DNA from 2 places in the Streptomyces sp. NPDC002730 genome. Region 2 is predicted to be linked to the other one. Evidence: riboswitches for the same ligand, from Rfam matches in the RefSeq annotation. Region 2 holds a riboswitch; the other holds the start of a gene.
The links. Region 2 has a riboswitch for cyclic di-AMP ahead of ACFYXH_RS33480 (peptidoglycan DD-metalloendopeptidase family protein). Riboswitches for the same ligand answer to the same signal wherever they lie in the genome.

Region 1 (7,164 bases), on a different contig from region 2:
CAGGCCGCCTCAACCGCCGCACTGCTGCTCGCCGCCGGCGCCCCGGGCAAGCGGATGGCGCTGCCCGGCGCCCGGATCGTCGTCCAGCAGCCCGCCATCGAGGAGCAGTTGCGGGGCCAGCCGTCCGATCTGGAGATCGAGGCACAGGAGTTGCTGCGGCTGCGTGCCCAACTCGCCGGGATGCTCGTACGTCACACCGGCCAGACCCCGGAGCGGATCGCCGCCGACCTGGAGCGCGACAAGATCTTCGACGCCGAGGACGCCAAGGCGTACGGCCTGGTGGACCACGTCATCAAGAACCGCAAGACCTCGCTCATCAACCCCGGTGCGCGGTGAGCGCCCGATGCTGCCACCCGAACTGCCGCCGCTGCCCGCGCTGACCCGCGCCGAGGCCGACTTCATCGACAGCTATCTCGAGGTCGTCGATCTGCTGGGGCGGATCAACCCGGCCCGCGCCACGCACACCTACGGCGCACTGCGCGCGGCACAGGCCCTGCTCGGCCGGGCCGCCGCGCTCAAGGACGCGCTGACGCTGATGCATATGCGCGGCGAGAGCGAAGTGCATGCGGCAACACTCGCCGAAGCGCTCAGGGTGCTCGACGGCGAGCGCAGGGCGGGCCGGGTGACGATGCCGCCCGCTTCCATGAGTTGACGGATCCTCCACTCCCGTCTACCGCCATCGGGGTACCGCGTAGCCTCCCTCATTCGGTGTAGTCGCGATCCAAACGGCGGTACCGCACAACTTGCGCAACCCGACTACCGATCTAGCGGAATAGGCCGTTCCGCTGCTGGTGGGGCGTTCGTCAGGCGTCGCGGACCGATCACCGAAACGGCCCTGTCCACCCGAACAGGTCAGGGGTGACGAGACTCACATACCGTCGTTTCGCACGGAAATCCGGCATGGCATGAGTCAAGATCCCTGGGACGACAAGCCCCCGCCACCTCGGCGGGGCGGTCCGGGCGGACGCTGAGTCCTGCCGCCGCTCCGGATGTCTGGTCGACAGAAGTGCATCGGCAGGAGTGGAGGACCCAAGCAGGACGGGGTGGCCGGGCAGTCCGGTCGTCCCTAGGGGTGAAGCCGCATCAGCGGCCGGGCATCTTCGTCCGTCCGAACCCGACAGGTCATCCTTCACAGGCGGTTGACGAAGGGTTGCGCATGACTGCGCAGATTCATGTCCCGTCTCTGACCATGATGTCCCGGGCGGGTGCCGTATCGGCCCTGACTCTTGCCGCCGTCGGCGGCACACTGGTGGCGCCGGGCGCCACTACCGAAGCCAACGCGGCCACGGCCTATGCGAGCAAGGCACTCAAAGTGGCCGCATCGAAGAGGGGATCGCCGTACAGGTACGGCGCCACGGGCCCGCACCGGTTCGACTGCTCGGGCCTGACGCTCTACTCGTACAAGAACGTCGGCAAGAAGCTGCCACGCACCGCCCAGCAGCAGTACAACAGGACCAAGCATGTCTCGGCCGCCTCCCGGCAGCGCGGGGACCTGGTCTTCTTCCACTCCGGAAGCTCCGTCTACCACGTGGGGATCTACGCCGGCGGCGGCAAGATCTGGCACTCGCCCAAGACCGGCAGCGTGGTGCGGCTGGAGAAGATCTGGACGAAGCGCGTCTGGTACGGCCGGGTGCGCTGACGACCGGCGGCTCACCGCTCACGTCTCGCCGCTCTCGGCTGATCGCTCACGGTCCGCCGGTCGTCGACGGTTGTCGGCGACCGGCGGACCGGGCCGGCCGAAGGCTCAGTGCGCCAGCGGCTCGGCCAGCAGCGTCACGCCCAGCGCAGTGAGGGCCCCACCGGTGACGCCTTCCACGGCCCGGGTCGTGCGCGGGCGGCGCAGCCATTGACCGAGGCGGTCCACCAGCAGTGCCACCAGCGGGAACCAGAGCAGAGCCATGACGACGACGATGGCGGCGAGCAGGAAGGTGCGCGTCAGCACCGGAACGCCGTCCGGCACGAACTGCGGGAGCAGGCTGAGAAAGAGCACCGGCGCCTTTGGATTGAGGACGTTGGTGAGGAAGCCCTGCCGCAGACTGCGCCCCGTGCCGCCGGCCGGCTGCCCCTCCGGGTCCTGCGCAGCAAGCTGCGGACGCAGTGCGCCGCGCACCGCCCGTACACCCAGATAGAGCACATAGGCCCCGCCCGCGATCTGTAGCGTCCGGTACAGCACCGGCACGGCGACCAGCACAGCCGCGAGCCCCGCGACCGCCAGCGCGGTGTGCACCAGCAGTCCACCCGCGACACCGACGGCGCAGGCCACACCCGCACGCCGGGAGGCGAGGGCGTTGCGTACGACGACGGTGAAATCCGCGCCCGGCATGGCGACCATGCCCGCGGCGACCCCGGTGAAAGCAACCAGTTGTGCGTCCATGCCCGCCATCCTGGACCTGCACAGGCCTTAACGTGTACTTGCAATCTTCATGGTCTGCCTAAAGCAATGCTTAAGAGGTGGCATGTACGACCCGACGCGGCTGGCGGCGCTGGTGGCGGTCGCGGAGGCCGGTTCGATCACCCGCGCCGCCGCCCGACTGGGCTACACCGCACCCGCGCTCTCCCAGCAGCTGGCCAAGCTGGAGCGGGAGGCGGGGGCGACCCTGCTGGTGCGGCACCATCGCGGGGCACGGTTGACCGCCGCGGGCGAGCTGCTGGCAGCACGGGCCCGCCGAGTGCTGGACGAGATGGACCGGGCACGGCACGAGCTGGCGCGGCTGGCCGGTCTCTCCGGCGGACGCCTGCGCGTCGGCACCTTCACCACGGTCGGCATCCATCTGCTGCCGCCGGTTCTGAGCGCCTTCCGCCGGGCCCATCCGGATGTGGAACTGACCGTCGCGGAGTACGAGCCGCCGGGCGGGGTCCTGGCGGTGGCGGCCGGCGATGTCGATCTGGCGCTGACGCATGCGTACGAACCGGCCGAGCCGGCTCCACCGCCGTCGGGGGTGGTTCTGGAACCACTGCTCGTGGAGGAGTTGGTGCTGGTGACGGCGCCCGGTCATGCGCTGGCGGGCGGCTCGAGCAGGCTGCCGGTGGCCGATCTCGCAGGACAGCCGCTGATCAGCAGCGCACCCTCGCATCCGCCGCGCAAGGGCGTGGAAGGAGCGTTGGCGCGGGCCGGGGCGACTCCCGCTGTGGTGGTCGAGTCACCGGGCTATGCGCTGGTGTGCGCGCTGGTCAGTGCGGGGCTCGGCGTGGCGGTGGTGCCGGAGATGGTCGCCGCGATGGCCGCGACGCCGCTCGGTGTACGGCAGTTGGAGCCGGCGGACTTCCGACGGACGATCTCGGTCGCACATCGGGGCGAGGAATCGTCTCCCGCGGCCGATTCGCTGCGGGCTCTGCTGCGTGGCGCGTTCGGCCGCGCGGGGAGCTGACTGCCGGACAGCGGTGATCAGTTCTGGACCGGGACGATCCACGGCAGGGCGATCCACACGGTCTTGCCGCCCTCGGGGGTCGGTGCGACGGAGAGCTCTCCGCCGCACTCGGCGGTCAGGCTGCGGATGATCACCATGCCGCGGCCGTTGTCCTGGCGTACGGCTGCGGGCAGCCGCTGCGGCCAGCGCGGGTGGCTGTCGGTGACGCCGATGCGAAGCTGCTCGTCCCGATCGAGACGGAGGTCCACGGTGAAGGTCGGCGACTGGCCGAAGGTGTGCTGGACGGCATTGGTGGCGAGTTCGGACACGATCAGCCGCACCGTGTCGACGGCCTCGGTCTCGATGGGCAGACCCCATTCGGCGATGACGTCTGTGGCGTATCTCCGGGCGGCGGAGACCGAGGCTGGATCGCTCGGCAGGGTGACGGAGGCTTCCTGATGGTCTGCCATGGCGACGCTGTCCCTTTCCCACCGGGCCGGCTCCGACTCGTAGCGGATGAAATGCGAGGGCGGCCACGGATTGCGCTTCGCGCCAGAGTGCCACTGATCGTGCCGTCGAGGGCGGCGATCCACCAAGATATGCATATATCTGTCGCTCGAAGCAGTGAACTCTGCTACGCGAGACCGTATTTGGGCAGAGACCCGCACTTTGGTCCCGGCCGGAAGGTCAGTGCGACGGAAGTACAGCCGGAAGGACAGCAAGCCGGAAGGACGGGAAGGAGCGGGCGATGCAGCACGGTCCCGCGGTACGCCGCCGCAAGCTCGGCGAGGAGTTGCGGAGGCTGCGCCTGGCCGCGAGCCTCACCAGCCGGGACGCCGCACAACTCGCCGGCTGGCACCAGTCGAAGGTGAGCCGGATCGAGACCGGTATCAGCGGGGTCAAGGCGTCGGATGTGACCCTGCTGCTGGATGTGTACACAGTGGCTGATCCTCAACTGCGCACGCTGCTCGAGACCTTGGCGGGTGCGGCCGACGGCATGGGCAGCGGCTGGTGGCATGCGTACCGCGGGCTGCTCCCGCCCGAGTACCGGGACTTCATCAGTTTGGAGGACCAGGCCTGCGCCGCGCGGACGCTGGAGACCTCGGTGGTGCCCGGGCTGCTGCAGACCCCGGACTATGCGCGCGCGGTGACCCGGGCGGCACTGGCGGATCTGCCCGCCACGACGGTGAACTCGCTGGTGGAGGTGAGGCTGACCCGCCAGTCGGTACTCCGCGCGGAGAAGCCGTTGGAGCTGAGCGCGGTGCTCGACGAGGCGGTGCTACGGCGCGAGGTCGGGGGCCGGCAGGTGATGCGCGAACAATTGCGAGGGCTGGCGGAGACGGCACAACTGCCCCATGTGCGGCTGCAGGTACTGCCGTTCTCGGTCGGCGGCTATGTCGGCCTCACGGGTCCTTTCGTTATTTTCTCTTTTCCGAACACTTCTGATCTGGACGTGGTTGTTCTCGACCACTTGACGAGTAGCCTCTACCTCGAGCGGAAGGAAGACCTCGAGGTGTACTGCGCCGCCTTCCACGCGATGCAGGCGCGGGCCCTTGCACCCGAGGACTCATTGGATCTCATCGCCCGGATCAGTGACGGCTCGTAGGGAGGCACCCCCCATGTCCGACTGCCTCGTACAGGACGGCTCAACGTGGCGGCGCAGCAGCCGCAGCACGGGAATGAACAACTGCGTCGAGGCGGCCCGGCTGCCCGACGACACTCTCGCCGTACGGGACTCGAAGAACATCGAACGTCAAGCGCTGTGTTTCTCCCCGGCGGCCTGGTCGCGCTTCCTCGGCGCGCTCCACGAAGGGAGCGTCAACTGACCGGCGCAGTCCCGGTGATCGTGGCGATCGCCGACTCGACCTGCTGATCCGTCAGATCCGCCCGGGCCGTGAGCCTGATACGGGAGATGCCGTCGGGCACCGACGGCGGCCGGAAGCAGCCCACGACAAGCCCGGCGGTACGGCAGTCGGCGGCCCAGCGCAGAGCGGCCTCCGGTGACGGCGCCCGCACGGAGACCACGGCCGCGTCCGGACGTGCGGCGGTCAGCCCGGCCTCCGACAGCCTGCGGTGAAGCATCCCGGCGACCGCGCGGGCCCGGCCGGCCAGCTCGGGCTCGCGGCCCAGCAACCGCAGGCTCGCCAGGGCGGCTCCCGCCGCGGCGGGAGCCAGGCCCGTGTCGAAGATAAAGGTGCGCGCGGTGTTGACCAGGTGATCGATGACCCGCGCCGGGCCGAGGACCGCTCCGCCCTGGCTGCCGAGGGACTTGGACAGGGTCAGCGTGGCGACGACGCCGTCGTGACCCGCGATGCCTGCGGCGGCCAGCGCTCCGCGGCCGCCATCGCCGAGTACACCGAGACCGTGCGCGTCGTCGACGAGCAGCGCGGCACCGTGCTCGCGGCAGGCGTCGGCCAGGCCGGGCAGCGGCGCGGCGTCGCCGTCCACCGAGAAGACCGAGTCGGTGACCGCGAGGGCCCGCTGCCCGGAGTGCGCGTCGAGTGTCTTGCGTACGGCATCGACATCCGCGTGCGTGACGACCGCGGTCTCCGCGCGCGAAAGCCGGCAGCCGTCGACGATCGAGGCGTGGTTGCCCGCGTCGGAGACGATCAGCGAGCCGCGGCTGCTCAGCGCGGTCACGGCGGCGAGGTTGGCGGCATACCCGGACGACAGGACGAGGGCGGCCTCGAATCCGCAGAAGGCGGCCAGTTCCCGCTCGAGCTCGGCGTGGAGTGCGGTGCTGCCCGTGACAAGCCGGGAGCCGGTGGCCCCCGCTCCCCAGCGGCGGGCCGCCTCGGCTGCCGCCTCGGTGACCTCCGGGCGGCGGGTCAGGCCCAGATAGTCATTGCTGGCGAGATCCAGCAGCTCGGAGTCCGCGGCGCGCGGCCGGAGCGTACGCACGAGGCCGGCGCGCTCACGGCGGCGCGACTCGTCGTCGATCCACTCGAAAGGATCCTGGGGCATGGTGGTCCGGTCCTTTTGTAGGCAGCGCACAGACCCTAACCGGACCGGCTCGAGGAACGGATGTGGCCATGCACACACCTCAAACATGCTCTGTTGTGCAGTTCCTCCTTGGCCGCGGCATGTGCCATACGTCAGGATCTGGACCATGGACCTGCTGAACACGCTGGTGGAGAAGGGGTTGCGGCGCGAGCTGCCGACCCGTGAAGAAGCGCTCGCCGTGCTGGCGACCTCCGACGACGATCTGCTCGAAGTGGTGGCCGCGGCCGGCAAGGTGCGCCGACAGTGGTTCGGACGGCGGGTGAAGCTGAACTATCTCGTCAATCTGAAGTCGGGACTGTGCCCCGAGGACTGCTCGTACTGCTCCCAGCGGCTCGGGTCCAAGGCGGAGATCCTCAAGTACACCTGGCTGAAGCCCGATGAGGCCTCGCAGGCGGCGGCCGCCGGTGTGGCCGGGGGCGCGAAGCGGGTCTGCCTGGTCGCGAGCGGCCGTGGCCCGACGGACCGGGATGTCGACCGGGTCTCGAAGACCATCGAGGCGATCAAGGAGCAGAACGAGGGCGTCGAGGTCTGTGCCTGTCTCGGGCTGCTCTCCGACGGGCAGGCGGAGCGGCTGCGGGACGCGGGCGCCGACGCGTACAACCACAACCTCAATACGTCCGAGGGGACATACGGGGACATCACCACCACCCACACCTATGCCGACCGGGTGGACACGGTGCACCAGGCCCAGGCCGCGGGTCTCTCCGCGTGCTCCGGGCTGATCGCGGGCATGGGCGAGAGCGACGCGGACCTGGTCGACGTCGTCTTCTCGCTCCGCGAGCTCGACCCGGACTCGGTGCCGGTGAACTTCCTG
Region 2 (7,164 bases):
GCTTGATGATCGTCCGGTACGACGCCGACATCCGGGCCGCCGCCTTGCCGTCCGCGAGGATCGACTTCAGCTGGTCGAGATCGCCCTCCCGGACCATCTTCCAGAACTGGGCGCCGTCGGCCGGGTCGGTGAGCGGCAGATTCACATTGCGCACGCCCGGCAGCTCGACGTCCGGGCCCTCCAGCTTCTGGTCCGCGGCATTACGGAAGTCGAAGATCGTGTGCAGGGCCAGGGTGGAGAGGAACGCGGTGTCGCTCTCGGTGGCATGGGCGAGGTGGCCGCTGCGGAAGAGCCGTCCGTACCGCACCCGCCGGCCGTCCACGGTCGGCAGGCCGCCCACGTCCCGGAAGTTGCGTACTCCGGACAGCTCAGGCTCTGTCGACGGGATCTGCGGCAGCTGCTGTGTCACGGGGGCTCCTGAAGTGACAGCCGTCGGCGCTGCTCGCCGACGATGGCGCGTTTCCCGACGATACGACATTGCTTCATCGGGCAATCATCTCGGTCCGTCTCCGTAAGAGCGTTGCACCGGCGACGGCTCCCGTCGGATGATGTGCGGACCTGTGCGAACCTGTGAGTATCTGAGGGGTCGGGATGATCGAGAGCGTTGGCAACGGTCGTACGTGGGTTCTCTCCGGACCGAGGAGTAGTTATGCGCTGCGTCTGACAGACGCTGACGAACTGCTGCATCTCCACTGGGGGCCACGGATCTCCGGCGCCGAGGCGGAGGCGCTCGCGGCCCAGGGTCTGCCGCCCTACTGGCCGTTCGAGTCACAGCTCGACGGCCACGAGGAGTATCCGGTCGAGGGCGGCCCGCGCTTCGTACGGGCGGCGCTCTCCGTCCGTACGGACACGGTGCGCGGCACCGAGTGGACCTTCGCCGGCGCCGAGGAGGTGCACGGCGACGAGCTGAGGCTCCGCTTCACCGACGCTCTACACGGCCTCGGGCTCACCCTGCACCATCGGATGCGCGACGACGCGGACGTCATCGAGCGCTGGGTCACCGTCACCCATGAGGGCGAGGGCCCCGACCTGGAACTACTGCGCGCCGATGCCGCCACCTGGACACTGCCGCAGCGCGACAGCTGGCGGCTCAGCCAGCTGCACGGCCGGTGGGCGGCAGAGTCGCTGCTCGTACGGTCGGAGCTGACGTACGGCGAGAAGGTGCTGAGCAGCAGGCGCGGCCACACCGGCCACCAGCATCTGCCCTGGGTCGCGCTGGACGCGGAGGGGGCTACGGAGGAGCGGGGCGAGGTGTACGGCGCCGCGCTCGGCTGGTCCGGGTCCTGGCGGATCTCCGTGGCGCAGCTGCCCGACGGACTCGTACAGATCACCGGCGGAGCCGGCTACGACGACTCCGGGCTGCTGCGGCTCGCACCGGGCCAGTCGTACACCTCGCCCGTCTTCGCCGGACTGTGGAGCGAAGGAGGGTTCGGCGGAGCCAGCAGGGCCTGGCACGCCTGGCAGCTGGCGCATGTGATCCCGGACGCTCAGGCCGAGCGGCCGGTGCTCTACAACTCCTGGGAGGCCACCGGCTTCGACATTTCCGAGGAGCAGCAGCGGGCACTCGCGCAGCGGGCCGCGGCCCTGGGCGTCGAACTGTTCGTGGTGGACGATGCGTGGTTCGGGCAGCGCACCAGCGACCGCGCCGGACTGGGCGACTGGACACCCAACGCCGAGCGCTTCCCGCAGGGACTGAAGCCGCTTGCCGACGAAGTGCACGCGCTGGGCATGCAGTTCGGGATCTGGGTCGAACCGGAGATGGTCAACGCCGACAGCGATCTCTACCGCGCGCACCCCGACTGGGTGCAGCACCACCCGGGCCGGGCACGGACGGAGTTCCGCAACCAGCTCGTACTGAACCTCGCGCGCGAGGACGTACAGGCCTACCTCTGGGAGCAGTTGGACGGACTGCTCGGCAGCGCGCCCATCGACTATGTGAAATGGGACTTCAACCGCTGCTTCACGGACGCCGGCTGGCCCGGCGAGACATATCCGCAGAAGCTGTGGGTCGAGCATGTGCAGGCGCTGTACGCACTCCTCGACCGGCTGCGCGCCGCGCATCCCTCGGTCGCCTTCGAGTCCTGCTCGGGCGGCGGTGGCCGGATCGACCTCGGAATTCTGTCCCGGACCGATCAGGTGTGGACCTCCGACAACACCGATCCGCTGGACCGGCTCGCCATCCAGCAGGGCTTCACCCAGCTGCACCCGGCACGGGTCATGGCGGCCTGGGTGACCGACAGTCCCAATGTCCAGCTCAACGGCCGCATCAGTACGCTCCGCTTCCGCTTTGTGAGCGCCATGGCAGGAGTGCTCGGAGTCGGTGGCGATCTCACCGAGTGGAACGCGGAGGAGCTCGCCGAGGCGCACGGCTGGGTGGAGCTCTACAAGAAGGTCAGGCCGGTGGTTCAGCACGGCGAGCTGTACCGGCTGCGGGCGCCGGAGGGCGGACTGAGCGCCGTGCAGTACGTACGCGGCGACGAGAACGTCGTTCTCGCCTGGCTCCAGGCACAGCACTACGGCGAACAGCCGCCCAGGCTCAGGCTGCGCGGGCTCGATCCGGCAGCCGCGTACGAGTGCCTGGACACGGGCGTCGTACACCGCGGATCCGTGCTCCTGCACCACGGGCTGCACACCGGACTGAAGGGCGACATGGACGCCACGGCGATCCGGCTGCGACGCCGCTGATGTGCCCCCTGGACAAGGGCAGTGAGCCGCGGAGGGATTTCCTGCGGGCGTGGCATGAATTGGAGGGGTAAGTAGGGCTGTATGCCATAACTGGGCGATCGTCATTAAATGACGGTTCTGTCCGAATTGGTCGATTCGGGATAACGTGCCCCGTCCGCAAGGCGGACGGTGCATGGCCGTGAGCGGGATCATATTCGTGACGGTGTGTGGTGGGGCGGCAGGGGTGAATTCCGTTTCCGGGGCGGACGGTGAAGATCATTGATTTACGGAGGGTTACGGGAATTTCGCACCGATATCACAGGGATCATTGACGGGCGAAAGCGACAGCTTGTTCCGGTACGCCCATTCGTTTACGGTCACGACCAATCCGGACGGAACGCCTAATCCTGCCGCCGACCGGAATTCCACCCACCCATGTGTGGCAGGAGCGGGGGACCCAGGTGATACGCCGATTCCGGACTTCCGGACGGCTTGGGGTGAAGTCGCGCAACTGCGCGGCCGGGCATCTCCAGCCCGAACCCGACAGCTCACCTCGCCGGCGCCGGAGAGGAATTCGCCATGCCCAAGAAGGGTAAGCACCGCCGCCCCAAGGTCAGCCCGATCACGCGCGGATTCGTCGCCGCCGGTACGGGTGGCGCCGCCATCGCCCTGCCGCTGATAGGTGCCGCAGGCGCCCACGCGGCAGGAAAGACCGCTCCGGCCGTGGCGCCGGAAAAGGCCGTGACCGCCGCCCCGTCCTCCCCCTTCTCCGCCGGGTCCGCCGCCGCGGCCCACGTGGCGCAGAAGAAGGCCTCTCCCACCACGTACTCCGTCGTCCCCGGCGACTACCTGTCCAAGATCGCCGACGAGCACGGTGTCCCCGGCGGCTGGAAGAAGCTGTACCAGGACAACCGCGAGGCCGTCGGCGACAACCCGTCGCTGATCCACCCGGGCCTCAAGCTCACCCTCGGCGCGAAGTCGAAGGCGAAGGCGCCCGAAAAGTCGCAGCACCCGTCGAGCCCGGACCGGTCCTCGTCGAAGGCGTCCTCCTCGAAGGCGCCCTCGGGTTCCTCGGACTCAGGTTCCTCGGACTCGGGTTCCTCGGACTCGGGCTCGGTGGTGCAGTCCTCCGCGCAGTCCTCGTCCGGTGGCTCGGCAGGCGGCAACGCCGCCCAGACCAGCGCCTCCGGCTTCGCCGCCCCCGTCGACGGCGCGACCGTCATCACCCCGTACCACCTCGCCGGCGCCATGTGGTCCAGCGGCTACCACACCGGTCTCGACTTCGCGGCGTCCACCGGCACGACCGTCAAGGCGGTCGGCCCGGGCACCGTCGTCTCCGCCGGCTGGGCCGGTGCGTACGGCAACCAGATCGTCATCCAGCACAGCGACGGCACCTACTCGCAGTACGCCCACCTCTCCGCCCTCTCCGTCGCATCAGGCCAGAGCGTGAGCGGCGGCCAGCAGATCGGCCTCTCCGGTACCACCGGCAACTCCACTGGCCCGCACCTGCACTTCGAGATCCGCACCGGCCCCGGCTATGGCTCGGACATCGACCCGCTGGCCTACCTGCGTCAGCACGGCGTCTCCATCTGATCCGTCCGACGTACGCAGTGTCCCGTCCTCCCCTCGTGCCGCCGCCCGCGGCGCGGGGGGAGTCGGCGTATTCCGGGTTGGATGAATCTTGACCGGTGGTATATATCACCCCTCGTCAACCCCTCCTTACGGTCGCGTAGGTCACATCCGTAAGGGAAAAATGAGTTCTCGTGGCAGACGATTCGAGAACAGAGAACAGTGGCGTATTCGGGTCGTACGCGGCGATCGGTGACAGTTTCACCGAGGGCGTCGGAGACCCGGGCCCCGACGGGACATACGTCGGCTGGGCGGACCGGTTCGCGGTCCTGCTCGACGACCGAATGCCGGAGCACACCTTCCGGTACGCCAACCTCGCCGTACGCGGCCGTCTCCTCGACCAGATCGTCGAGGAACAGGTGCCGCGGGCAAAGGAACTCGCCCCGGATCTGGTGACTTTCTGCGCCGGCGGCAATGACATCATTCGGCCCGGCAGCAACCCCGACGACGTGGCCGAGCGCTTCGAGCGGGCAGTCGCCGACCTCACCGATTCGGTCGGCACCGTCATGGTGACCACCGGTTTCGACACCCGCGGAGTGCCGGTACTGCGCCATCTGCGCGGCAAGATCGCCACGTACACCGCGCATGTACGGGCCATCGCCGACCGTTACGACTGCCCCGTACTCGACCTGTGGTCGCTCAAGTCCATCCAGGAGAGGCGGGCTTGGGACGCCGACCGGCTGCATCTGTCGCCCGAGGGCCACACCAGGGTCGCACTGCGTGCCGCCCAGGTGCTCGGACTCGAGGTGCCGGCCGACCCCGACCAGGCGTGGCCGCCCCTGCCGCCGCGCGGACCGCTCGAGGTGCGCCGCGACGACATCAACTGGGCGCGTGAGCACCTGGTGCCGTGGATCGGGCGACGGCTGCGCGGTGAGAGCTCCGGCGACCATGTCGAGGCCAAGCGCCCGAATCTGCTGCCTCTGTGACAGCGGATGGTTGGGGCATGGCAGACCTGCCCCGGCTGACCGGGCGTACGGCCCCGGTCACCGGTGCCAACCGCGGGATCGGCTTCGCGGTCGCTACGGGACTCGCCGGAGCCGGAGCGCGGCTGCTGCTCGGCACCCGCGACCCGGAGCGGCCGCCGTGGAACGGCTGCTGACCGTCTGCGCAGCCGGGTCGTCACCGTCACCAGCATGGCGCAGAGCAGTGCCCCGCCTCGACTTCGCCGATCTGCAGAGCGAACATCGCTATGACGCCTGCCGCGGGCGGGCCCGCGGCCGCTGGGTCACCCGGATCGTCAACTCCCCGGTGCGTACCTTCGGTTCGTACGCGGCAGGCGGCGCGCTGCCGGTGCTGCGGGCCGCCGCCGACCCGGAGGTGCGGCCCGGCGAGTACTACGGCCCGTCCGGCCTCGGCTCCTTCAGAGGCCCGCCGCAGCGGACCGCGTTCTCCGCGCGGGCTCAGGATCCCGCGGTCGCGTGCCGGTTGTGGCAGGCGTCGGCGAGGCTGACAGGGATCGCCTTCCCCGCCCCGTACGACGGCTGAGGCACAGCGACGTACGAACCGGTGCGTCAGACCACGGCCGACGACAGGAGTTCGGCCGGTCCGATCAGCGCCGTACTGCCCTCGCCCGTACAGGCATGGGCGCCGGCCACCGCGCCCAGCCTCGCGCTCTCCTCCAGGTCGCGGCCCGACAGCTGCCCGAACAGAAAGCCGCAGACATAGGCGTCACCCGCGCCGTTGGAGTCCACCACCGGAGCGGGTGGCGCGACTGCCCGGACCGGGCGCGGGGTGGATCCGCCGTCGCGGCTGAGGAGGTACGAGCCGCCGGCACCCGCCGTCGCGACCACCGCCCGCGCCCGACCGTCGCGCAGGATCTCCCGCATCACCGACGCTATGCGCTCGCCCGCGCCCGCCGTGCTGAGGAAGACCAGGTCCGAGCGGAGCGCGAACTCCCGTTGGTGCTCCGACAGTCCGTCCCAGTCGTGCAGATCGGTGGAGACCGGCACGCCCAGCGCTTCGATGTCGTCGTAGAGGAACCGCGCGAAGTTCATGATCGAGAGATGGATGTGGCGAGCACGCCGCAGATGGGGGAGGTAGAAGTCGCGCGGCATCCGCAGCCCGTCGGGATCGCGGGCGTCGTAGAAGGACATGCGCCGGCCCGCGGGGTCGACGAGGTTGACCGCGCGCCGCGTCCCGGCCGGGGAGATGAGGGGCTCGAAATCCACGCCGCCCACGGCGAGTTGTTCCCGGACCAGACGGCCCGGCCCGTCTTCGCCGATGTAGTCGAGGAGGGTGGCATTCAGCCCGAGGGCCCGGCAGCCCAGTGCGACATTGCCACCGGTGTGGCCCGGCCATTCACGGATCGGGCCGACGCCGACAGAGTCCGCGAGCGGGACCGGCAGGGCGTCGACGCGGACGACCGTGTCCACCCCGGTGCCGCCGACCACCAGCACATCGGGTGGGAGGCGATCCGTCGGCTGCTCGGGCTGCTGATACGTCTGGTGCTGCGACTGGTGAGACACAGTTGCCCAGTATGGGGGCTGCGGGCCCGCCCGTTCAGGCGTTCAGCGTGCGGCGGCCGTCAGTGCGTCACGGTGGACACCGAGCTCACGGGCGAGCGCGTCGTCCGTCCACTCCAGCATCGCGGCGCGCGACAGCGACCCCGCGTACGAGGTCATCTGCACGGCGAGCCCGTCCAGAAACGCCGTCAGCCGCCAGGCCGTCGCCGCCGGGTCCTCGCACGGGAACTCGCCCGCCGCCGCACCTTCCGCGATGACCTCGGTCAGAGCCGCCTTCCACTGCTGGTCCAGATCCCGGGCGACATCCCGCAGCGCCGGCTCGCGCAGCGCGGCCGCCCAGCCCTCGATCCACAGCCGCCAGCCCTTGGCCTGCCCGGTCGGCGCGTACCAGCGGACCGCGGCGCGCAAC

Region 1: linked by a shared signal. The riboswitch ahead of ACFYXH_RS25970 (C40 family peptidase) and the one ahead of ACFYXH_RS33480 (peptidoglycan DD-metalloendopeptidase family protein) in region 2 are both predicted to bind cyclic di-AMP.

What each region holds. Positions count from the first base shown of each region.
Region 1 is NZ_JBIAQG010000010.1:265,600-272,763, forward strand. It holds gene ACFYXH_RS25960 (ATP-dependent Clp protease proteolytic subunit) at 1-336, shown strand, start outside; gene ACFYXH_RS25965 (hypothetical protein) at 344-652, shown strand; cyclic di-AMP (ydaO/yuaA leader) riboswitch at 969-1,153, shown strand; gene ACFYXH_RS25970 (C40 family peptidase) at 1,157-1,639, shown strand; gene ACFYXH_RS25975 (LysE family translocator) at 1,745-2,374, opposite strand; gene ACFYXH_RS25980 (LysR family transcriptional regulator) at 2,457-3,368, shown strand; gene ACFYXH_RS25985 (ATP-binding protein) at 3,386-3,817, opposite strand; gene ACFYXH_RS25990 (helix-turn-helix domain-containing protein) at 4,096-4,953, shown strand; gene ACFYXH_RS25995 (DUF397 domain-containing protein) at 4,967-5,173, shown strand; gene ACFYXH_RS26000 (8-amino-7-oxononanoate synthase) at 5,166-6,311, opposite strand; gene bioB (biotin synthase BioB) at 6,457-7,164, shown strand, end outside.
Region 2 is NZ_JBIAQG010000015.1:118,411-125,574, forward strand. It holds gene ACFYXH_RS33470 (tyrosine-protein phosphatase) at 1-409, opposite strand, end outside; gene ACFYXH_RS33475 (alpha-galactosidase) at 592-2,685, shown strand; cyclic di-AMP (ydaO/yuaA leader) riboswitch at 3,085-3,239, shown strand; gene ACFYXH_RS33480 (peptidoglycan DD-metalloendopeptidase family protein) at 3,244-4,257, shown strand; gene ACFYXH_RS33485 (SGNH/GDSL hydrolase family protein) at 4,428-5,219, shown strand; gene ACFYXH_RS33490 (hypothetical protein) at 5,237-5,392, shown strand; gene ACFYXH_RS33495 (hypothetical protein) at 5,440-5,778, shown strand; gene ACFYXH_RS33500 (carbohydrate kinase family protein) at 5,805-6,686, opposite strand; gene ACFYXH_RS33505 (TetR/AcrR family transcriptional regulator) at 6,801-7,164, opposite strand, start outside.